3 regions of the Variovorax sp. V93 genome follow, and region 1 is predicted to be linked to each of the others. Evidence: riboswitches for the same ligand, from Rfam matches in the RefSeq annotation. Region 1 holds a riboswitch; each other region holds the start of a gene.
The links. Region 1 has a riboswitch for glycine ahead of ACAM54_RS03520 (D-amino acid dehydrogenase). Riboswitches for the same ligand answer to the same signal wherever they lie in the genome.
Positions count from the first base shown of each region.

Region 1 (7,798 bases):
TCATTGTGTTGTGTTCTCCGCTTCTTGCGTGCTTCGCTAGCGCTGCTGTCAAAGGGTCTCGCGCAGCATGCGGGCCACGCCCTGCTGCCAGTGCGGCAGCACCAGGCCAAAGGTGGACTGCAACTTGTGCGTGTCCAGGCGCGAGTTGGCGGGGCGTGTCGCGGATGTGGGAAAGGCGCTGGTGGGCACGGGGTCGACCGCTTCCGGACCTGCCTTGAGTTCCACGCCCGCCGCCTTCGCCTGCTCGATCACGAAGCGCGCATAGCCGTGCCATGTGGTAACGCCACCCGCCACCGCGTGATAGAGCCCCGCCTTGGCGGGGTCCTGCAGGGTTGCGCGAATGGCGTGCGCCGTGACGTCGGCCAGCAACTCGGCGCCGGTGGGCGCGCCGAACTGGTCGTCGATGACGGTCAGGCGATCGCGCTCCTTGGCGATGCGCAGCATGGTCTTGGCAAAGTTGCCGCCGCGCGCGGCATAGACCCAGCTGGTGCGAAAGATCAGGTGCTTCGCGCAATGCTTGGCCACCAGTTGCTCGCCTTCAAGCTTGGTGCGGCCATACACGCTGAGCGGACCGGTGGCGTCGTCTTCCTGCCAGGGCGTGCTGCCGCTGCCGTCGAAAACGTAGTCGGTGGAGTAGTGCACCATGAGCGCGCCGATCTGCTGCGCGGCTTCGGCCACCACGCCGGGGGAGGTGGCGTTGAGCTTGCGCGCGAACTCGGGCTCGCTCTCGGCCTTGTCGACGGCGGTGTGGGCTGCGGCATTGACGATGACGTCGGGGCGCACTTTCAGCACGGTGTCGGCCAGTTGCTCGGGGCGGCTGAAATCGGCATTCAGATCGGTGCTGTCGAAATCGAGCGCGACCAGCTCGCCCAGCGGTGCGAGGCTGCGCTGCAGCTCCCAGCCGACCTGGCCGCCCTTGCCCAGCAACAGCAGCTTCATGCCGCGGCCTGGGCCGCGGGTGCGGCGTCGTATTGCTTCTCGACCCATTCGCGGTAGGCACCGCTTTGCACGTTGCGCACCCATTCGCCGTTGGCAAGGTACCACTCGACGGTCTTGCGGATGCCGCTGTCGAAGGTTTCGGCGGGCTTCCAGCCGAGCTCGCGTTCGAGCTTGCGCGCGTCGATGGCGTAGCGCCGGTCGTGGCCCGGGCGATCGGTGACGTAGCTGATCTGCGCCTTGTAGGGCTTGCCGTCGGCGCGCGGGCGCAGTTCGTCGAGCAGGGCGCAGACGGTGTTGACGATCTCGATGTTGGGCTTCTCGTTCCAGCCGCCGACGTTGTAGGTCTCGCCGAGCTTGCCGGCTTCGAGCACGCGCCGGATGGCGCTGCAGTGGTCCTTCACGTAGAGCCAGTCGCGCACCTGCATGCCGTCGCCGTACACGGGCAGGGGCTTGCCGGCCAGGGCGTTGACGATCATCAGCGGGATGAGCTTCTCGGGGAAGTGGAAGGGCCCGTAGTTGTTGGAGCAGTTGGTGGTGACGACCGGCAGGCCGTAGGTGTGGTGCCAGGCGCGCACGAGGTGGTCGCTGGCGGCCTTGCTGGCCGAGTAGGGGCTGTTGGGCTCGTACTTGTTGTCTTCGGTGAAGGCGGGGTCGGTCTTGGAGAGGGAGCCGTAGACCTCGTCGGTGGACACGTGCAGGAAGCGGAAGGCGGCCTTCTGCTCGGCCGGCAGCGCGCTCCAGTGGCCGCGCACGGACTCGAGCAGGCGGAAGGTGCCGAGCACGTTGGTCTGCACGAAGTCTTCGGGGCCGTGGATGGAGCGGTCGACGTGTGATTCCGCGGCAAAGTTCACAATGGCCCGCGGTTTGTGCTCGGCCAGCAGGCGATCGACCAGGGCGCTGTCGCCGATGTCGCCCTGCGCGAAGATGTGCCGCGGGTCGCCCTTGAGGGACGCGAGCGTCTCGAGATTGCCGGCGTAGGTCAGTTTGTCGAGATTCACGACAGGCTCGTCGCCCTGCGCCAGCCAGTCGAGTACGAAGTTGGCGCCGATGAAGCCCGCGCCGCCGGTTACCAGGATCATGAGTCTCCCCGAAGTTTCGAATCGATGACAATTATCCCATTGCTCCGAATTGTCAAAATTCATGGTTGGCGGCTTTGCGGCCTCCGCCTACAATCGTTTCATTGCAGGAGAGCGAGTAGTACTTATTGCTACTCCACCGAAGGCGCAAACTCCCATAAACGCTCAGGTCGGCCGAACGTAACCTTGAAGTTCTTTCAAAGAGTTGCGTGGCATGTACTGCATCAATTGACAGGCCGTCTGGAGAGCCATCGCCCCGCGCGATGCACCGAAGGAGCAAACCCGTTGCAAGGTGCAACAGGTGAATCTCTCAGGTACCAAGGACAGGGGGAGCGGCGACTTGGACGGCGTTCGTCCGGTTGCTCGCTATTGAATCAGTAGCACACCAAGTCCGCCGTTCAAGTGCCCATCTTCAAAAGGTACTTGAAATGCGCGTGATCGTTCTTGGCGCCGGCCTGCTCGGCGTGACTTCGGCTTACTTCCTCCAGCAACTCGGCCACGAGGTGACCGTGATCGACCGGCAGGCCACGCCGGCCGCCGAAACCAGCTTTGCCAACGGCGGGCAGATCTCGGTCAGCCATGCCGAGCCCTGGGCCAACCCGAGCGCTCCGCTCAAGGTGCTGCAATGGCTGGGCAAGGAAGATGCGCCGCTGCTCTTTCGCATCCGCGCCGACATGCGCCAGTGGCTCTGGGGCCTGCAGTTCCTGCGCGAATGCACGCCGGCGCGCACCCGGCACAACATCGAGCAGATCGTGCGACTGGGCACCTACAGCCGCGACGTGCTGCAGCAGCTGCGCCGCGACACCGGCCTGGACTACGACCAGCGCACGCAGGGCATCCTGCACTTCTATACGACGCAGAAGGAGTTCGACGGCGCCCTGGAGCCGGCCGAACAGATGCGCGCGCTCGGCTGCGAGCGGCGGGTGATCTCGGCCGACGAGGCCGTGAAGATCGAGCCCGCCCTCGCCCACATCCGCCCGAAGCTGGCCGGCGCCACTTACACGGCGGAGGACGAGTCCGGCGACGCGAACCTTTTTGCGCGCGAGCTGGCGAAGCGCGCGGCCGCAGCGGGCGTGAAGTTCCTCATGAGCCACACGGTCACGGCGCTGCGCGAGGCCGGCGGCAGCATCGACCATGTCGAAGCCACCGACTGCGAAGGCCGCTTCCAGCGCATCCGCGGCGACGCCTTCGTGCTCGCGATGGGTTCGCTGAGCCCGATCGTTGCCGCGCCGCTGGGCATCCGGCTGCCGATCTATCCGGCCAAGGGCTATTCGGTGACGCTGCCGGTGAAGGACGCCTCCAGGGCCCACCAGGTTTCGCTGACCGATGACGAGTTCAAGCTCGTGTTCTCGCGCTACACCTCGGCCTCGGGCGACCGGCTGCGCATTGCCGGAACGGCCGAGCTCAACGGCTACGACCGCGACCTGAACCGCGTGCGCTGCGAGGCGATCGTGCGGCGCGTCGAGGAGCTCTTTCCGGGCGCCGGCGACACCACGCAGGCCCAGTTCTGGACCGGCCTGCGCCCCGCAACGCCGAGCAACGTGCCGCTGATCGGCAAGACGAAACTGCCGAACCTGTACCTGAACACCGGCCATGGCACGCTCGGCTGGACGCACGCCTGCGGTTCGGGCAAGTCGATCGCGCGCATCGTGAGCGGGCTCGCGCCCGAGGTGGACTTTGCGTTCACCGGCCTGCCTGCGCCGGCAGCGCGCGTGCTGCAACCGGCCTGAACACAGGCAGGGCTGGGTTCAGTCCTTGCTGGTGAACACCGTCAGCACGCCGGTGTAGCCGTAAAGATGGTGGCGGGCGATTTCGCCCGCGGCGAAGAAGCCGACCAGCGGCACGTCGCCCAGCGCGTGCCGCACGATCTGCAGCTCGGCGCCCGGTGCGCCGAAATGCGGCCCGCCGCGCCCCGAGCAGCTCACGTACACGGCGCCCGCGATGCGGCGCGCCGGATGCGGCGCCGCTTCGGCCTCCCCGGCCGCGACGGCGCGCGCGGTGGCCAGCGTCTGCTCCTCGGGCTCGAGTTCCTCGCGGATTTCCGCGCAGATGCGCATCAGGTCGGCGCGCGCGGCCTGCGCATTGCGGCGGCAGAAGGTCAGGCGCATGCCGGCCTCCGCCACGTCGGCAATGGCGATGCCGCGGCGCGTGGGGTCCAGGCCGATGATGTGGCGCACCAGCACGTCGGCTCCCAGGTCGCCGGTGCGGCGGATGCCGTCGCTGCCCGCGTCGGCCAGGCCCACCAGGGTGGCGCGCACGGCGTCGATGGCCTCCTGCGGCCGCTCGAGCGACACCTGCAGGTCGTCCAGCAGCACGTCGAGCGCGGGTTCGCCGTCCAGCTTGAGCAGAAGGTTGCCGTCGGCTTCGGTGATCTCGCGCTCGCGCCCGGCGCCCGAGCGCAGCGGCTGGCAGCCCTGGGTGACGCGCGACACCAGCCGCACGCCCTCGCCGAACACCACGCCCGACAAGCCGCCCGAGAACACGCCGCCCGCGGCGCCATGCCCGCGGATGTTGCCGTTGCCGCCCACCGCGAACTGCAGCGCGCCGCCGCGTCCCGACGAGAGCCCGCCGAACAGATAGCCGGTGTTGGTGCGGCCCGCCATCTCGCCGATCAGTTCGGTCAGGTCGGGGGTGGCGGGGTCAGCGTGCACCAGCGCCGTATGGGCCTCGAAGCCGCTCATTTCCGAATTGCCCAGCGGCGCCACGCCGGAGAACACGCGGTATTGGTCGCTTGGCAGCGCGCAGAGCATCAGGCTGAGTCCGGGCTCGTCGAAATATTCGGCATTGTTGGCCGAGACGCCGATGCCGACCGTGCCGGACCAGTCGGTGACCTCGGGCAGTTCGGCGCTCAGGTGGTCGAGGATGTCCTGCGCGTCCGCCGCGTAGTGGTCGGTGATGTAGAGCAGCCCGAGCGTGGGCGACGGCGCGTAGTCGGGCAGCGCCATCTGCGCGCGCAACTGGGCCAGCACGAGGCCGGCTGCCATGCGCCATTGCGGGTGGGTGGCATGGCCGGAAGGAAACAGCTTCATGATGCGTGCCAACCCGTTCTCTTCAAGAAATGTGTGTGTATGACGTCAGCGCCGGCCGGCCGTTCGCTTGCGCGCGGCGGCCGATGCCTTCTTTGCGGCGGCGGGCGCTGCCGCCTTCCTGGCCGCGGGCTTCGAGGCCGTGGGAGCCGCCGCCGGCTTGCCCATGGCCTTGCCCACCGCATCGGCCATCGGCTGGGCCATGGCCGGCACCTTGAGCTGGGCCGCATCCTGCAGCGCCGAACTCGCGATCTGCTGGAACTGCTCGGTCAGCGAGCCCCACCATTGCATCGGATCGATCACGCCGGCGCCGCCATTGCCGCCACCACCGCCTGAAGCCGGCTTGCTGCGCGCTTTCTTCGCAGGCGCCGGGGCTTCTTCGGGCTCGGCTTCCGGTTCGGCCGGCGCCGCAGCCGCCGGTGCGGGTGCCGGCGCAGCAGCGGCAGGCGCCACGGCGGCCGCCTGCTTGGTGAACGCGCTGGCGATATCTTCCATCCGCACGTTCATGCCGCGCAAGGTCGAAAGTGTCATCTTTTGCACTTCGAGCGCCTGGATGGTGGCCTTGAGCGCGTGGCCGTTCTGCTCGAGCCAGTACTGCACCGTCTTGAGTTCCTGGATGCGCTTGTCGACCTCTTCCACGCTCAGCGTGGGGGCCACCCAGCTCGCGAGGCTCGGCAACCCGGGCACCGCGCCGCCCGCCGAACCGCCGGCGCCACCGCCGGCAAGGTTCTTCAGAAAATCGAATCCGGGGACGAATTGGCTGAAGTCGAAGGGTTGGCTGGCATTGCTCATGCGGAGGTCTCCGGGTTGGGTTTTCTTGTGATGCCAGCTTACTCCAAGGCACCGCCGTTTTGGGCCTGCCAGCCCCGCCCGTTCGAGCCGTCAGAGTTCCGCGCGCACCTTGCTGAACACCTTCCAGAACGCCGCGTCCTGCGAGGTCGCGAAATTGATCCGCATCATCGTGCTCGGCGGCCGCCGCGCATGGAACAGCGAGCCCGGCGCGAGCAGGTAGCCCTGGTCGAGCATGCGCTGGGTGAGCGCGTCGGTGTCCACGCCGGTGTCGACCCAGCCGAACAGGCCCGCCGGCTCCGACGCGAAGCTGCAACCGTGCGCCATCGCGAGCTTCACCGCGCGGCCGCGCGCGCCGTCGAGCCGGATGCGCACGCGCTCGGAATGCCGCCGCAATTGCCCCTGGTCGATGCACCATGAAAGCGCCCGTTCGAACAGCGTGGGCGTGGTGAGCGTGGCCAGCAGCTTGGTTTCGAGCAGCCGCTCCTTCAGTTCCGGCGAGGCAGCCAGGAAGCCGATGCGCCAGTTGGGCGCCAGGATCTTGGCGAACCCGCTGACGTAGATGGTGCGCTGCAGCCCGTCGAGGGCGCTGAGCCGCGTGGCGTGCTCGGGCGCGAGGTGGCTGTAGGTGTCGTCCTCGACGATGTGGAAGTCGTGCTCGTTGGCCAGCTTGAGCACGCGGTGCGCGCTGCCGGGCGTGAGGCTGTAGCCGGTCGGGTTGTGCAGCACGCTCACGCTGACGAAGAGCTTGGGGTTGTGCAGCTGGCAGTACTGCGCCATTACCTCCAGGTCGGGCCCGTCGGCGCGGCGCGGCACCGGCAGGATGCGCATGCCCAGCGCCTCGAGCCGCGCGAACTCCAGCGCCCAGCCGGGCTCCTCGACCATCACCGGATCGCCGGCGCGCAGCAAGGTGCGGCTCACGATGTCCAGCGCGTGCGTGGCGCCCACCGTGGTCACGATCTGGTCGGGCGCGGCGGGCACGTTGATGCCCACCAGCTTGTTCGACAGGCTGCGCCGCAGCGCGGCGTCGCCCGAGGGTTCGCCGTACTGGAGCGAAAGCTCCTGCAGCGCCGCTGTACTGGTCATGCGGCGCACGGCCGTCGGCATGAAGGTGGACGACATCCATTCGGGCGGAAACACCCCCATGCCCGGCTGCGGCTTGTCGCTGGGCCGGTGGAACATGCTGCGGATGAGCGAGCTCGCATCGGCCGGCACGCGCGAGGCCATCATCTGGATGACCATGGGCGCCGCATTGGGCGGGCGGCCATCCTGCGCCGGCGCCGAATCGCGCACGTAGAACCCGCGCTGGCGGCGCGCCTCGACCAGGCCCTGCGCCAGCAGCTGGTCGTAAGCCGCCACCACCGTGTAGGGGCTCACGCCCTGCTGGCGCGCGCATTCGCGCACCGAGGGCAGGCGCGCACCGGGCGGCAGCAGCCGGGTGCGGATGCGTTCTGCCAGCCGGTCGGCCAATTGCCCCGTGAGCGACTGGGTGGAGGTTCGTGTCAGCATCTGCGCCGGGCTTCTGTGTCGAAAGAAAGACCAATACAGTTTTCGAATATGTTCGATCAACTGTATTGGAACTGTAATGGTGTGAAAGTTTAGAGTGTATGCAATGAACTGGCAAGAATTCACCGCGCTGCTGGTGCTGGCCACGGCGATGAGTTTCTCGCCCGGTCCCAACACCACGCTTTCCACCGCCCTGGCGGCCAACGGCGGCCTGCCGCGCGCCATGCGCTTCGTGGTGGCCGTGCCGGTCGGCTGGACGCTGCTGCTGGTGCTGTGCGCAGCCGGCATCGGCGCGCTGGTGGTGGCAGTGCCTTCGCTGCGCCTGGGCATCAAGGCGCTGGGGGTGGGCTACCTCCTGTGGCTGGCCTGCAAGCTGAGCGGCAGCAGCACGCTCGGCAGGGCCGACGGCGCCAGCCTCTCTGTCGGTTTCGGCCAGGGCGTGATGCTGCAGTTCGTCAACAT
Region 1 is NZ_AP028669.1:783,150-790,947, reverse strand. It holds gene rfbA (glucose-1-phosphate thymidylyltransferase RfbA) at 1-4, opposite strand, end outside; gene rfbD (dTDP-4-dehydrorhamnose reductase) at 49-939, opposite strand; gene rfbB (dTDP-glucose 4,6-dehydratase) at 936-2,018, opposite strand; glycine riboswitch at 2,113-2,206, shown strand; glycine riboswitch at 2,246-2,352, shown strand; gene ACAM54_RS03520 (D-amino acid dehydrogenase) at 2,444-3,745, shown strand; gene ACAM54_RS03515 (FIST C-terminal domain-containing protein) at 3,764-5,044, opposite strand; gene ACAM54_RS03510 (PhaM family polyhydroxyalkanoate granule multifunctional regulatory protein) at 5,090-5,833, opposite strand; gene ACAM54_RS03505 (PLP-dependent aminotransferase family protein) at 5,924-7,339, opposite strand; gene ACAM54_RS03500 (LysE family translocator) at 7,443-7,798, shown strand, end outside.

Region 2 (7,798 bases), 2.6 Mb from region 1:
CTGCTGAAGCAGGGCGAGCTTTCGCTGGCGGGTGCGCCGGCACGCACCATTTCCCGCATCACGCTGGTCGACCGCGCCGCGCCGCCGGCCGACCTGGCGGCCGAGCCGCGCATCGCCACCGCGCTCGGCGACCTGAACGAACAGCTGGCCTCGTCCGATGCGGCGCCCTGGCGCGAGGCCGACGCCATCTTTCACCTGGCCGCAGCCGTCAGCGGCGAATGCGAGGCCGACTTCGACCTGGGCATGCGCAGCAACTTCGCCGCTACGCATGCGCTGCTCGAGAAGGCGCGCGCCGTGGGCACCCGGCCGCTGCTGGTGTTTGCCAGCTCGCTCGCAGTGTTCGGCGACTCGCCCGAGCAGCCGCTGCCGCCGGTGATCGAGGACCACACGCTGCCGACGCCGCAGACCAGCTACGGCATCCAGAAATTCATCGGCGAGCAGCTGGTGGCCGACTACACGCGCAAGGGCTTCATCCGCGGGCGCAGCGTGCGGCTGATGACGGTGAGCGTGCGCCCCGGCCGGCCCAACGGCGCGGCCTCGGGCTTTTTCAGCGGCATGATCCGCGAGCCGCTCGCGGGCATCCGCGCCGCCTGCCCGGTGCCCGACGAGACGCCGGTGGCCATCGCGTCGCCGGCGCGCACCGTCGAAGGCATCCTGCGCGCCGCGCAGGCCAGCGACGCCCAATGGGGACCGCGCACCGCGCTCAACCTGCCCTCGCTTTCCACCACGGTGGGCGAAATGGCCGCCGCGCTCGAACGCGTGGCCGGCAAGGCGGCCACCGATCTGCTCGACCGCACGCCCGATCCGGCCATCCAGCGCATCGTGAAGACCTGGCCCGGGCGCATCGAAACCGCGCGCGCCGGCAAGCTCGGGCTCGTGCCCGACGCCAGCTTCGAGGCGGTCATTCGCGATTACGTCCGTGAAAATCCCGACGCAGTCAAACTGGTTATTGCGGCATAGTCATCGGTTGCGCGCGAAGCCGACGCTTTGCGACACCCCCTTTCCATCTCAGGAGACAGAAGAATGAAATTGACCCGACTGGCCGCTGGCCTGGTTCTGGGCATGGGCATGGCCTGCGCGGCCTTTGCGCAGACGACCATGAAGATCAGCATCTCGACCGCGCAGAACTCGCACCAGGGCGTGGCCATCGACACCTTCGCCAAGGAAGTCGAAAAGCGCACGGGCGGCCGCTACAAGGTCCAGACCTTCTACAACGGCTCACTCGGCGGCGAGCGCGAATCGATCGAGGCGGTGCAGCTGGGCACGCAGGAACTCGCGTTCTCCTCGACCGGCCCGGTGCCCAATTTCGTGCCCGAGACCAAGATCCTCGACGTGCCCTTCCTGTTCCGCGACAAGGCCCATGCGCGCGCCGTGCTCGACGGCCCGATCGGCCAGGACCTGCTCACCAAGTTCGACGCCAAGGGCTTCAAGGCGCTGGCCTGGGCCGAGAACGGCTTCCGCCACATGACCAACAGCAAGCGCGACGTGAAGGCGCCCGAAGACCTCAAGGGCCTGAAGATGCGCACCATGGAGAACCCGGTGCACATCGCCGCCTACAAGGGTTTCGGCATCATCACCACGCCCATGGCCTTCCCCGAGGTGTTCACCGCGCTGCAGCAGGGCACGGTCGACGGCCAGGAGAACCCGCTGCCGGTGATCATCTCCGCCAAGTTCGACCAGGTTCAAAAACACCTGTCGCTCACGGGCCACGTCTATTCGCCCTGCATCTTCCTGATGAACAAGGCTTCGTTCGACAAGCTCAGCGCGGCCGACAAGCAGGCCTTCCTCGACGCCGCCAAGGAAGGCACCAAGGCCAACCGCGCCCGCGTGGACGAGGACGACGCCAAGGGCGTGGCCGACCTGCGCGCCAAGGGCATGACCGTGATCGAGAATGTCGACAAGGCCAAGTTCGTGGCCGCGCTCGCTCCGGTGAATGCGCAGTTCGAGAAGGACTTCGGCAAGGCCAATCTCGACAAGATCCGCGACTACAAGTAACCCCGGCTGCCGCCGCCCGGCGGCATGCCCCCGCCCGCCCAGACCGGTCTGGCGGGCTTTTTTGTTTTGAACGCGAGTGCAGATGAAAGAAAAATTCCTCGGCATCGAACGCTGGACCACCGGCGCCTCGATGCTTGCCGCCTGCCTGATGCTGGTCATTGCATCGGCCCTGGGCGTGTTCCAGATCGTGACCCGCTTCGTGCTCGAGCAGCCCGCCGAGTGGAGCGAGATCCTGATCCGCGTGAGCCTGATCTGGATGGTGTTTTTGGGCATACCGATGGCGTTTCGCCAGGGTGCCATGGTCAGCGTGGACGTGCTCTACCGCTGGAGCCCGCCGCGCATCAAGCGCGTGCTCGACGCGGTGGTGAGCATTGCCGCCCTCATCCTGATGCTGGTCATTCTCTGGTGGGGCTGGGACTACGCGATGCGCGGCCGCGTGCAGTCGATGGCCGGGCTCGAAAGCCTGTCGATGGTGTGGGCATACCTGGCGCTGCCGGTGGGCTCCGTTTTCTGCCTGTTCGGCATCGTCGGTAATTTTCTCGATCCCAAGCGGCTCGAACTGGAGACCGCGCAATGACGCCCGTGATGGTTGCAACGATGGTGCTGTGTTTCGCACTGTCGGTTTCGGTGGCGGTGTCGATCGGCCTGGCCTCGATCATGGGCATTCAGATGGCCAACGCCAACATGCTGATCTCCGTGAAGGAGATGTTCAACTCCATCAACAAGTTTCCGCTGGCGGCCATTCCGTTCTTCATCCTGGCCGGCAACCTGATGGAAACCGGCGGCATCTCGCGGCGGCTGGTCGAGTTTGCCAAGAGCATCGTGGGCGGCGTGCAGGGCGGCCTGCCGATGACCTGCGTGCTCACCTGCATGATCTTCGCGGCGGTGTCGGGCTCGTCGGTGGCCACCACCTTCGCCATCGGCGCGATCCTGATCCCGGCGCTCATCAAGCACGGCTACCCCACCGCCTACGCGGCCGCGCTGCAGGCCACCAGCGCCGAACTGGGCGTGATCATCCCGCCCTCGATCCCGATGATCCTCTACGGCGTGAGCGCCGAGGTGTCCATCGGCGAGTTGTTCATCGCGGGTTTCGGCCCGGGCATTCTCATCAGCCTGGCCCTGATGCTGTTCGTCTGGATCTACTGCAAGTGGAAGGGCTGGGGCAAGAACGACGGCGACGGCCGCATGCCTTTCGGCAAGGCGCTGTGGCAGGCCGGCTGGGCGCTGCTGATGCCCGTCATCATCCTGGGCGGCATCTACGGCGGCATCTTCACGCCCACCGAAGCCTCGGCCGTGGCGGTGTTCTATGCGCTGGTGGTGGGCGTCGTGATCTACCGCGAGATCAAGCCCGCGGACCTGTACGTGATCCTGCGCAAGTCGGTGCTGTCGTCGGCGGTGATCATGTTCATCATCGCCAACGCGGGCCTGTTCGCGTTCCTGATCACGCGCGCGGGCGTGCCCGATGCCATCGGCCACTGGCTGCAGGAAGTGCTGAAGTCGCCCGCGATGTTCCTCCTGGGCGTGAACGCGGCGCTGTTCGTCATCGGCATGTTCATCGAGACCAGCGCGGCCATCATCGTGCTCGCGCCGATTCTCGCGCCGGTGGCGGTGCACTTCGGCATCGACCCGGTGCACTTCGGGCTCGTCATGGTGGTGAACCTTGCGCTCGGCATGATCACCCCGCCTTTCGGCGTGAACCTGTTCGCCGCCTGCACGGTGGCGCGCATCTCGCTCGACCGGATCGTGAAGTACCTGGTGCCCTTCGTGCTCGTGATCCTGGCCTGCCTGATGGTGATCACTTACGTGCCATGGATATCGCTGGCGCTGCGCGACCTGGTGTACGCCAAGTAGCGGAACGGCGCGAAAAACAAGGAAGAAACGGCAGCCTGTTCGCAGGCTGCTTTTTTTGTGCGGCGGCGCCGCTGTAAGGCAAACGTTTCACGAAGATGTCACCGCTTGCAACGATGCTGCAGCCCTCGATTCCCGAAAGCTGTGGCGCCATGTTTCCCACCAAGACCGACAAGGCACGCGACGAACTCCAGGGCCGCCAGCGCACGCTGAGCCAGCGCGAACGCGCCTTGCTGCTGATGGCCGACGGCCGGCGTTCGCTGACCGATTTCAGCCCGCTGTTCGCAAGCCGGACCGAAGCCGAGCAGGCGATCCAGGCGCTGATGCGCCAGGGCTACCTGCAGGACGCGCAGGCGGTGGCTGCCGCGGCAGCGCAGGCCGTGGCCCCGCCGCCCGCCCCGGTGCCCGCAGCCGACCCGATACGGCTCGCCACCTCGGCCGACAACTTCGACGGCAAGCGATCCCTGGCCACGACGCGCATGTTCCTGTTCGACATCTGCGAGCGCATGTTCGTGCGCCGCGACCCCAGGTTCGCGCTGCAGATGCGCGACGCCCTGCGCGAGGCGCGCGACCGCGGCGCGATGCTGAGCATTGCCGCGCTGATGCTCACCGAGGTCGAGAAAGCCGCGGGCGCCGAGCGGGCCGAATCGCTGCGCGAGCGCATCGACCGGCTGTTGCCGCCGGCCGAGACCGTGCACTGAGCCGCAGACCGGACGGCCGCGATCCACTACACTCCCATGGTCAGGAGAGAGCCCCGCCAGCCGGGGCCGCCGAAGGCGCAGGGGTTTCCCGAACGCTCAGGCAAAAGGACTGACACAGCGCTGGCGCATGCCGGCGTTTCCTTGCTGGAGAGAGGCTGTTGCTTGCATCAATGCGATGCACCAGCCCACCGAAGGAGCAAACCCCGATCGTGGGGCGAATCTCTCAGGTAAAGCGGACAGCAGGGGTGGCCCATGGCTCGCGCCATGGAATTCGTCTGCCCCTTTGGAGTGCCCCGTGGCCGCATCCTCCGACGCCTCTTCCGCCGAACAACTCCTGAAGACCCCGCTGTACGGCCTGCACGTGGAGCTCGGCGCCCGCATGGTGCCGTTTGCCGGCTATTCGATGCCGGTGCAGTACCCCGCCGGCCTCATGGCCGAGCACAGGCACACGCGCGATGCGGCCGGCCTGTTCGACATCTCGCACATGGGCCAGCTGCGCCTGGTCGGTCCGGACGCGGCGGCCGCCTTCGAAACCCTGATGCCGGTCGACGTGATCGACCTCGCCGCCGGCAAGCAGCGCTATGGCCTGCTGCTGAACGACGAGGGCGGCATCCTCGACGACCTGATGTTCTTCAACGAAGGCCACGGCTCGATCTTCGTGATCGTCAACGGCGCCTGCAAGGTGGCGGACATCGCCCACATCCAGCAGCAGATCGGCGCACGCTGCGAGGTGCAGCCCATGCCCGACCACGCGCTGCTCGCGCTGCAGGGGCCGCAGGCAGCCACGGTGCTGGCGCGGCTGTCGCCCGGCATCGAGCGCTTCGTGTTCATGACGGGCGGCGCGGTGCAGATCGGCGGCATTCCGGCCTTCGCCACGCGCAGCGGCTACACCGGCGAGGACGGCTTCGAGATCTCGGTGGCCGGCCAGAATGCAGAGGCGCTGGCCCGCCTGCTGCTGGCGCAGCCCGAGGTCAAGCCCATCGGCCTGGGCGCACGCAATTCGCTGCGGCTGGAAGCGGGGCTGTGCCTCTACGGCAACGACATCGACACCGCCACCACGCCGGTCGAGGCCTCGCTGAACTGGGCGATCCAGAAGGTGCGCCGCACGGGCGGCGCGCGCGAAGGCGGCTTCCCCGGCGCGGCCAAAGTCCTGGCCCAGCTCGCCGCCGCCACGGCCGGCGCCGCGGGCCACACCGACCATGACACGCTGAAGCGCAAGCGCGTCGGCCTCGTGGCGCTGGAACGCATTCCGGTGCGCGACGGCACCGTGCTGCAATCCTTCGAAGGCCACGACATCGGCTTTGTCACGAGCGGCCTGCTCGGCCCGACGGCCGACCGCCCGATTGCCATGGGCTACGTGGCCACCGCGTTTTCCGAGCCCGGCACGCGCGTTCAGGCCATCGTGCGCGGCAAGCCGGTGCCGATGGAAGTCTCGACCCTGCCTTTCGTGCCCACGCGCTACTACCGCGGCTAGGCGCTGCGCCCCAACCATCATTTTTTCCACGAGGAGTTTTCCACCATGAGCATCAAGTACACCAAGGACCATGAATGGGTCTCGGCCGAAGGCAGCGCAGCCACCGTCGGCATCACCGTGCATGCGCAGGACGCGCTCGGCGACGTGGTCTTTGTCGACCTGCCTGAAGTCGGCAAGACCTTTGCACAGGGCGAGGTTGCCGGTGTCGTCGAATCGGTCAAGGCCGCGGCCGATGTGTTCATGCCCGTGTCGGGCGAGATCACCGAAGTGAACGAAGCCCTGCGCGCCGATCCCTCGCTCGCCAACACCGACCCGCTGGCCGCGGGCTGGTTCTTCAAGGTCAAGCTCAGCGAGCCGGCGCAGCTCGACGCGCTGCTCGACGCTGCCAGCTACGACAAGTTCGCTGCCGAGTCCTGATCCGCCGAGTTCGCAAGCCGCTTTTTCCTCATCCCCGAGCCTTCACCGCCATGCCGATTCCCGCCCTTCCCTCTTTGCAACAACTGGAGAACGCCGAAGAGTTTCTCGCCCGCCACATCGGCATCGATGCGGCGGACGAGGCGCGCATGCTGCCGGTGATCGGCTCGGAAACGCGCGCCGAGCTCATCGACGGCATCGTGCCTGCGGCCATCCGCCGGGCGAAGCCGATGCGGCTGCCGGCGCCCATCGCGGAGGCCGACGCGCTGGCCGAATTGAAGGCGATCGCGGCGAAGAACAAGGTCTTCAAGAGCTTCATCGGCCAGGGCTACTACGGCACGCACACGCCGGGCGTGATCCTGCGCAACGTGCTCGAGAACCCCGCCTGGTACACGGCCTACACGCCCTACCAGGCCGAGATTTCGCAGGGCCGCATGGAAGCGCTGCTCAATTTCCAGACCATGGTGTGCGACCTCACGGGCATGGCCATCGCCAATGCCTCGATGCTCGACGAAGCCACGGCCGCGGCCGAGGCCATGACGCTCGCCAAGCGCAGCGTCAAGAGCAAGAGCAATGTGTTCCTCGTGTCGGGCGACTGCCACCCGCAGACCATCGAGGTCATCAAGACGCGCGCCGCGCCGCTGGGCATCGAGGTCAAGGTCAGCACCGTCTCCGAGACGCTGCCGCACCTGATGGTGAGCGGCGAATTCTTCGGCGTGCTCGCGCAGTACCCGGCCACCACCGGCCATGTGCACGACCTGCGTCCGCTCGCGGGCCATGCGCACCAGTGCGACGCCGCCTTCTGCGTGGCCGCCGACCTGCTCGCGCTCACCTTGCTCGCGCCGCCGGGCGAATGGGATGCCGACATCGTCTGCGGCACCACGCAGCGCTTCGGCATGCCGATGTGCAACGGCGGCCCGCACGCGGCCTACCTGGCCTGCCGCGACGAGTTCAAGCGCTCGCTGCCGGGCCGCCTGGTCGGCGTGAGCGTCGACACGCACGGCCAGCCCGCCTACCGCCTCGCGCTGCAGACGCGCGAGCAGCACATCCGCCGCGAGAAGGCCACCTCCAACATCTGTACCGCCCAGGTGCTGCCGGCCGTGGTGGCCAGCATGTACGCCGTGTACCACGGGCCCGACGGCCTCACGCGCATTGCGCAGCGCGTGGCCGCGCTCACGGCCATCCTCGCGCAGGGCCTCGCGCAAATGGGCCGCGAGCCGGTCAATGCCACCGCCTTCGATTCGCTGACCATCCGCACCGGTGACGACACGCCGAAGATCATCGAGCGCGCCCAGGCTGCGGGCGTCAACCTGCGCCAGCGCCTGCAGCAGCACCTGGGCATTTCGCTCGACGAGACCACCACGCG
Region 2 is NZ_AP028669.1:3,394,582-3,402,379, forward strand. It holds gene denD (D-erythronate dehydrogenase) at 1-960, shown strand, start outside; gene ACAM54_RS16120 (TRAP transporter substrate-binding protein) at 1,024-1,995, shown strand; gene ACAM54_RS16125 (TRAP transporter small permease) at 2,078-2,572, shown strand; gene ACAM54_RS16130 (TRAP transporter large permease) at 2,569-3,846, shown strand; gene ACAM54_RS16135 (hypothetical protein) at 3,996-4,544, shown strand; glycine riboswitch at 4,576-4,666, shown strand; glycine riboswitch at 4,679-4,794, shown strand; gene gcvT (glycine cleavage system aminomethyltransferase GcvT) at 4,840-6,018, shown strand; gene gcvH (glycine cleavage system protein GcvH) at 6,064-6,435, shown strand; gene gcvP (aminomethyl-transferring glycine dehydrogenase) at 6,486-7,798, shown strand, end outside.
Region 2: another riboswitch for glycine. It lies ahead of gcvT (glycine cleavage system aminomethyltransferase GcvT); the one in region 1 lies ahead of ACAM54_RS03520 (D-amino acid dehydrogenase).

Region 3 (7,798 bases), 710 kb from region 1:
GTTCACCGCGAGCACCGTCAGCGCCAGGAAGATGCCGGGGAACAGCACGTTGTGCGGGAACTGGTTGAACTGCGCCCGGCCCTCGGCCATGATGTTGCCCCAGGTCGCCATGTCGGCCGGCAGCCCCACGCCGAGGAACGACAGGATGGCCTCGACCAGGATGGCCGAGGCGCACACGTAGGTCGCCTGGATGATCAGCGGCGCAATCGCATTCGGCAGGATGTGGCGCACAAGGATCTTCCATGTCGGCGTGTCCAGCGCAATGGCGGCTTCCACATAGGGCTCCTCGCGCACCGTGAGCACCACCGAGCGCACGAGGCGCGCCACGCGCGGAATCTCGGGCACCGCAATGGCCACCACCACCGTGAGCAGCTTGCCGCCGAACAGCGCCACCAGGCTGATCGCGAACAGGATGCCCGGGATGGCCATCACGCCGTCCATCAGCCGCATGATGGCGCTGTCGAGCCGGCGGAAATAGCCGCCCAAGAGCCCGACGAGCATGCCGAACACCACCGCCAGCGCGGCCACCGCCACGCCCACGGTCAGCGACACGCGCGCGCCGTAGAGCGTGCGGCTCCAGATGTCGCGCCCAAGGCTGTCGGTGCCCATGACGAACAGGTGCTCGAAGGTGTCGCCCGCCAGGCTGTTGAACTCGCCGCGCGTGCCCGGCATGAGGTTGCCGCTGCCGGGATCGATGGCGGTCGGGTCGATGGTGCCCAGCCATGGCGCCGCCAGCGACACGAGCACCAGCAACAGCAGCACGCCCCCGCCCGCGCGCACCGACCAGTCGGCCAGGATGCGCTTGAATAGCGAGCGCCGCCGGGGCGGCGGCAGCGGCTCGGCGACGGCTTCAACAGGAATCGGCGGCGTGGCGAGCGAATCGGTCATCGTGTTTTTTCTTCTTGCGCCTCAATAGCGGATGCGGGGGTCGAACACCAGGTAGCTCAGGTCGATCAGCAGGTTGATGAGCACGTAGACGACGGAAAAGAACAGCGTGATGCCCTGTATCAGCGGAAAGTCGCGCGACAGCACCGCATCGACCGTGAGCTGCCCGAGGCCCGGAATCGCGAACACGGTTTCGGTGACGACCACGCCGCCGATCAGCAGCGCAATGCCGATGCCGATCACCGTGACGATCGGAATCGCCGCATTGGCCAGCGCATGCCGCATCAGCACCCGTTTTTCCGAAATGCCCTTGGCGCGCGCGGTGCGGATGTAGTCTTCGGTCATGGCCTCGGCCACGGCCGCGCGCGTGACGCGTGCAATCAGCGCCACGTAGATGATCGACAGCGTGATGGACGGCAGGATCAGGTGCTTGATCCAGAGCCAGGGCCCCTGGCTCAGCCGCGCGTAGCCCTGCACCGGCAGCAGCTGCAGGTGCAGCGCGAAGATCCAGATGAGCACGTAGCCGATCACGAAGGCCGGTATCGAAAAGCCCATGACCGAGAAGCCCATGAGCATGCGGTCGAGCCAGCCGCCATGGCGCCAGGCGGCCACCACACCCAGCGGCACCGCGATCAGGATGGTGACCACCAGCGTGACCGCCGCAAGCGACACCGTCGGCTCGATGCGCTGCCCGATCAGTTCCACCACCGTCTTCTTCATGAAGTAGGACTCGCCCAGGTTGCCCCGCAGCAACTGCCCGCTCCAGCGCACGAACTGCGTGGGCAGCGAATCGTCCAGCCCCAGCTGGCTGCGCACCTTGGCGATGTTCTCGCTGGTGCCGCTGTCGCCCACGATGGCGGCGGCCGGATCGCCGGGCGCCAGCCGGAGCATGAGGAACACGATCAACGCGACGATGACGAGCACCGGCACGGTCGACAGGATGCGGCGCACAAGAAAGATCTGCATGGGTATGGCGACGCGGCGCGCTCAGCTCTTCCTGATGTTCCAGAACACATTGACCGGCGAGCGCACCACGCCGCTCACCACACCCTTGCGGTAGGCCGTGAGCGGCTTGTATTCGCCGATCGGCGCGTAGATGCCGGTGTCGTACACGCGCTGCTGGATGGCCGTGGCCAATTCCTTGCGCCTGGCCTCGTCCGCGCTCGCGAGGAAGTCGAACTTCAGCTGTTCGAGCTTGTCGTCGGTGGCCCAGCCGAACCAGCCCTTCTCGCCGTTGCCCGTGAGAGGCGCGTAGAACATCGGGTTCATGTTGTCGGCAATGCCCCAGCCGGTGATGAAGAGGTTCCAGCCGCCCTTGTCGACCGGGTCCTTCTTGGCGCGGCGCGTGACCAGCGTGGGCCAATCCATCGACTGCATATCGACGTTGAAGCCGGCCTGCTTCAGCAGCTGCGCCATCACCGGCGGAAACTTGTTGAGCAGCGCGAAGTCGGCTGGATACATCAGCACGACCGGCTTGCCGTCGTAGCCCGCTTCCTTGAGCAGCGCCTTGGCTTTCTCGAACTGCGGCTTGCCGGTGAAGTAGCCGGTCTTGTCGTTCGAGAACATCGTGCCGCACGGGTAGACCGAGGCGCAGCTGTTGTAGAGCTCCTTGTGCACCATCTGGGCGCGCATCAGCGCCTCCTGATTGATGGCCATGATGGCGGCCTGCGCGATCTTCGGATTGTCGAAGGGCGGGATGACGTGGTTCAGGTGCAGCGCGAACGAGCCCTTCGGGATCGGGTTGTCGACGGTGATGGCGGAGTTGTTCTTGAGTGCCGTGTACTGCTCCGGCGGCAGCCATTCGATCATGTCGACCTCGCCGTTGGCGAGCGCATTGGCCTGCGTCTGGGCGTCTTTCAGGATGATCCATTCCATGCGGTCGACGTACACGTTCTTGCCACCCGCCGTGCCCGAAGCTGCCTCGGTGCGCGGCACGTACCTGGTGTTCTTCAGGTAGACCACCTTCTCGCCAGGGCGGTACTCTTCCTTCTTGAAGATGTAGGGACCCGAGCCCGTGGCGTCGTCGATCTGCTTGTCGGCCGGCGTGGCGGCCACGCGCGCCGGCATGATGAAGGGCGGATTCGACGAGGGCTTGCTCAGCGCGTCGAGCACCATGCCGAAGCTGTCCTTGAACACCAGCCTGAAGGTGTTGGCGTCGACGGCCTCGGCCTTGTCGAGCGCGGCGTACATCTTCTGGCCCAGCCCGTCGCGCTGGCCCCATCGCTTGAGCGACGCCAGCACGTCTTCCGAGGTGACCGGCTTGCCGTCATGAAACTCCAGGCTCTTGCGCAGCGTGAAGGTCCATGTCTTGCCGTCGGCGCCGGTGGTGTACTTGTCGACCATCTGCGGCTTGACCTTGCCCTGTTCGTCCACGCCGAAGAGCGTGTCGTACACGGCATAGCCGTGGTTGCGCGTGACGAACGCGGTGGTCCAGATCGGGTCGAGAATCTTCAGGTCCGACTGCGGCACCAGGCGCAGCACCTTGCCCGCATCCTGTGCGAACGCGCTTGTTGCGGCGGCAGCGGCAAGCATGGCGCCCGCGACAACGGCTTTCAGGTTTCGTTTCGACAGCATCTTCGGTTCTCCGGTTGAAAAATCGTGAGGAACGGGTTTCGATTCAGGCGCGGTGCGCTCGAACAGAAGTCATGAAGAAGAAGCCTCCGGAAGCGCGCAAAGGCCACCCCGCGCACTGCGCGAGATGCCCCTGCTGTCCTTTGGCCTGAGAGATTCACCATGCACGCTCATCGCGCAAGGCTTGCCCCTTCGGCGGCCGCCCTCGGAGTCCTTTGTATTCAGAACCCCGGGCAGCGCTCTCCAGCGTTGGTCAAGTTGTCCAGTCTTGGGACCTGAGCGTTATGGGCTGTCGCCTTCGGTAATGCACTAACTCGAAGCATCGAGCCGGCATTTCTCCTGGACGTTTTCTTCCAAGCAGAATGCGTGCCACTCGGGCACCCACTCGAACGCGTGTGCTACTGCGGCCCGCCGCAGAAGCTCACCCTTTCGGTGGTCCTGGCGGTGAAGTGAAGGCGCGTGGTGGTGGTGTCGCTGGCGGGCGTGTTCTGCGGCCATTCGCTCTGCAGCCACGTGTACTGCCAGCTGTAGGCCTCGCCTGGCCTGGCGGGTTCGCCGTAGGTGATGCGGAGGCTGCCGCTGCTCTCGTCGTGGCAATGCTTCGACCGCTTGTATTCCTTTTCGCTGAAGCAGGCGCGGATCATCTTCGAGCATGAAAAAGGAATGCCTTCGTATACGGCCCTGGTTGCGTCCTCGAGCGGCACGAAGTCGGCCTTGCTGAACGAAGCGCCGCCGCCCGAATACATCTCCGACACCGTCTGGAGCACGGCCGCGGCCCACCGCCCTTCTGCCAGCGGGTAGAGCGCCGGCGCGAGGGAAATGCGCGCGTCCGCCATGCCGGGGTCCGCTGCTTTCCTCATCAACGCGGCCGCATAGCTGCTGAAGTCGTGCAGGCGGCTGAGCTGCCACGTGCCTGCAATGCGCCTGATGCGCGCCATGGCCAGCGGCTCGCCCGAGAACACCGCGTAGTCCCCTGCCGCCGCGCCGCGCGGCCGGTACAGGCCCAGCGCCTGCGGATCGCAGGGCTGCGGCAACAGCGCGCACAAGCGCGCGCGCCAATCCGCATCCAGCGATTCCGGCTTCTTCACCGCATCGAACAACTGCGCCGACGGCGCGGCGCCCACGCGCCCCGCGAGCAGCAGGACGAGCATCGAGGCGGTGGTGCGCAGAATGGGCAGCAGGTTCATGGACCGGCATGGTAGCCAGCCCGCAAGTTGCTGCAACCAATTGCGGCGCGGGCGAGCCGATGTTGTAGCCTTCGCCCCACGGCCATCCCGGCCTCGAACGGAGCGAAGATGGCAGACAGGATTCTGGTGTTCTATGGCTCGTACCGGTCGGACCGCATGGGCATTCGCCTGGCGGACTACCTGGTGGCGGGACTCAACGCGCGAGGCGCCGAAGCCGAGCTGATCGACGCCAAGGCCGTCGACCTGCCCATGCTCGACCGCATGTACAAGGAATACCCCCAGGGCACCGCGCCCGCGGCCATGGAAGCGCTGGCGCAGAAGATACGCGGCGCGGACGCCTTCGTCTTCGTGACCGGCGAATACAACTGGGGCCCGCAGCCCGGCTTGAAGAACCTGACCGACCACTTCCTCGAGGAATGGTTCTGGCGCCCGGCCGCCGTGGCCAGCTATTCGGCCGGCCGGTTCTCCGGCGTGCGCTCCGGCACCGTGTGGCACTCGATCCTGTCGGAGATGGGAATGGTCGTCGTGTCGAGCACATTGGCCGTCGGGCCCATTTCGCAAACGCTCGATGCGAACGGCAGCGCGGGCGAATCGCTCGATCGCTCCTTCGGAAGGTTCGCCGACGACCTGGCCTGGTGGACCGAAGCGGCGCGCGCGCAGCGGGCGCGCAAGGCACCGCCGTATTGACTGGCCTTAGCTATCGAGCCGCGCGGCTTCCGTCAGCGCAACCGACACGCACTCCAGCGCAATCGCCAGCTGCGTGAGCGTCGGCAATCCGAACCCCAGGCGGAACACCAGCGGGTCGTCCCCGAACCATGGGCCGGGCGCGACGCGCGTGCTGTACCTGGCCAGCGCCGCATAGAAGCGCTCGACGGCCGCGGCATCGAAGAGCTCGCGCCTGAGCCGCATGCAGCACAGCGCCCCGGCATCCGGACGCACCCACTCGATGTGGCCCGAGTGGCGCGACACCCAGCTCTCGGTGAACTGCAGGTTTTGCGAGAGGAGCTTTCGCCGCTCGCCGATGATCCGGTCGCGCTGCCTGAAGACAGCCAGCGCGAGTGCCTCGTCGACCGGCGAGCAGGAGATCACCGTGCTGAACTTCGCCGTGACCAGCGCCTGGCGCAGTGCCGTGTCGCGCGTGATGGCCCAGCCGATGCGCAGGCCCGCCGAGCCATGGCATTTGGACAGCGAGGACACCGAGACCACCCTGCCGCCCAAGTTGACGGCGCCCGGCGCCGCGGCATCGTCGCCATAGGCAGCCTCGCGGTAGGTCTCGTCGATCACGAGCCAGGCCTTCGGCGCATGTTCGGCCAGCATCGCCACGATCTCGCGCAAGGTCTGGGCCGGAATCGCGACGCCCGAAGGGTTCTGCGGCGAGGCGAGGCTCACCACTTTGGTTTTCGAGGAGAGCAGCTGGCGCAGCGCATCCAGGTCGATGCGGTAGCCGGTGTCGAAGCTCAGCGGCAGCACGCGCGTGGTGGCGCCGACGGCAGTCAGCGCGTTGCGCGCCAACGGAAACACCGGCTCGGCCACGACGGCTTCGTCGCCCGCCTGGCACAGCGTGAAGGCGATGAGAAAAAGGGCGTGGGCACCGCCGACCGTGACCACCACGTCGTCGGCGTCGACGCCATGTTCGTTCGCGATTTCCTGGCGCAGGCCCGGGCTGCCCGCCGCCGTACCGTAGTCCAGCGCAAAGTCGGCATCGTCGCCGAAGGCCATGTCGACCAGCTCCGACAGCCGCACGCTCGGCCCCACGCTTTCGGCAAGGTCGAAGCGCGGCGCCTTGCTGACGAGGGAAATGATTTCGTTGTCTGGAAACCGTGCCATGTGCTGCCGCTTGATCCATTGCTGTCGATGGCTCCGATGTTGCAGTTTCATGACTGTCGATAACAGCCACACTTTTATGAAATTCGATGCAGTACAGTTGCGTGCAGTGCCATCCACGCCAGCAGGAGTGATCCGTGTCGCAGCCCCCCCGGTTCCGCTATGAAGAAATTGCCGATTTCGTGGCCGGCCTGGCCGGCCGCGGCACGCTGAAGCCCGGTGCGCGGGCGCCCTCGCTGCGCGAGATCAGCACGCAGCAGCGCACCAGCCTGAGCACCGCGGTGCAGGCCTACCGCCTGCTCGAAGACCGCGGCATTCTCGAAGTACGGCCGCAATCGGGCTATTACGTCGCCAAGGCGCCGCCCGCCCTGCCCGTGCCCACCACCGCGCGCCATTCGATCCGGCCGGCCAAGGTGGAACTCTCGGGCCTCATGCTCGACCTGCTGAAGCACGCGTCGGACGAAGCCTTCGTGCCGCTCGGCTGCGCCATTCCCAACCAGCGGCTGCTGTCTTCCTCCAGGCTCGACCTCGTGCTGGCCCGCACGGCCCGCGTGAAGGGCAGCCAGTGCAACACCTACTCGCCGCCGCACGGCGAGATGTCGCTGCGCCTGGAGATTGCGCGCCGCGCGCTGCGCTTCGGGCAGGCGCTGGCGCCCGACGACATCGCCATCACCTGCGGCTGCACCGAGGCGCTGGCGCTCGCGCTCGACGCGGTCACGGAGCCCGGCGACACCGTCGCCATCGAATCACCGACCTACTTCGGGCTGCTGCAGGTGCTGCGCGCAAAAAGGCTCAAGGTGGTCGAGCTGCCGACCGATGCCGACACCGGCGTCTCGGTCGATGCGCTGCGCGAAGTCGTGGCCTCGGGCAAGGTGCGCGCCTGCGTGCTGGCGTCGAGCTTCAGCAATCCGCTCGGCTGCACCATGCCCGAAGAAAACAAGCGCGCCGTGCTGCGCCTCCTGGCCAAACACGGCGTGCCGCTGATCGAGGACGACGTGTACGGCGACGTCCATTTCGGCGAGGAGCGGCCCCTGCCCTTCAGCGCGCTCGACACGCACGACAACGTCATCTATTGCGGCTCGTTCTCCAAGACGCTCGCGCCCGGCTACCGCATCGGCTGGATCGCCACGCGCCGCCACATGGCCCGGGTGCTCGAAACCAAGTTCGCCACCAGCCTCGCCACGCCGGTGCTGACGCAGGTGGCGCTCGCCACCTTCCTGTCGAACGGCGACTACGACCGCCACCTGCGCCGGGTCCGGCGCGAGTTCGCCGACACGCTGGAGCGCATGACGCGGGTGATCGAGCAGGCGTTCCCGCCGGGCACCAAGGTG
Region 3 is NZ_AP028669.1:1,491,392-1,499,189, reverse strand. It holds gene ACAM54_RS07035 (ABC transporter permease) at 1-888, opposite strand, end outside; gene ACAM54_RS07030 (ABC transporter permease) at 910-1,851, opposite strand; gene ACAM54_RS07025 (ABC transporter substrate-binding protein) at 1,873-3,459, opposite strand; glycine riboswitch at 3,583-3,713, opposite strand; gene ACAM54_RS07020 (hypothetical protein) at 3,855-4,643, opposite strand; gene ACAM54_RS07015 (NADPH-dependent FMN reductase) at 4,752-5,330, shown strand; gene ACAM54_RS07010 (pyridoxal phosphate-dependent aminotransferase) at 5,337-6,470, opposite strand; gene ACAM54_RS07005 (PLP-dependent aminotransferase family protein) at 6,605-7,798, shown strand, end outside.
Region 3: another riboswitch for glycine. It lies ahead of ACAM54_RS07025 (ABC transporter substrate-binding protein); the one in region 1 lies ahead of ACAM54_RS03520 (D-amino acid dehydrogenase).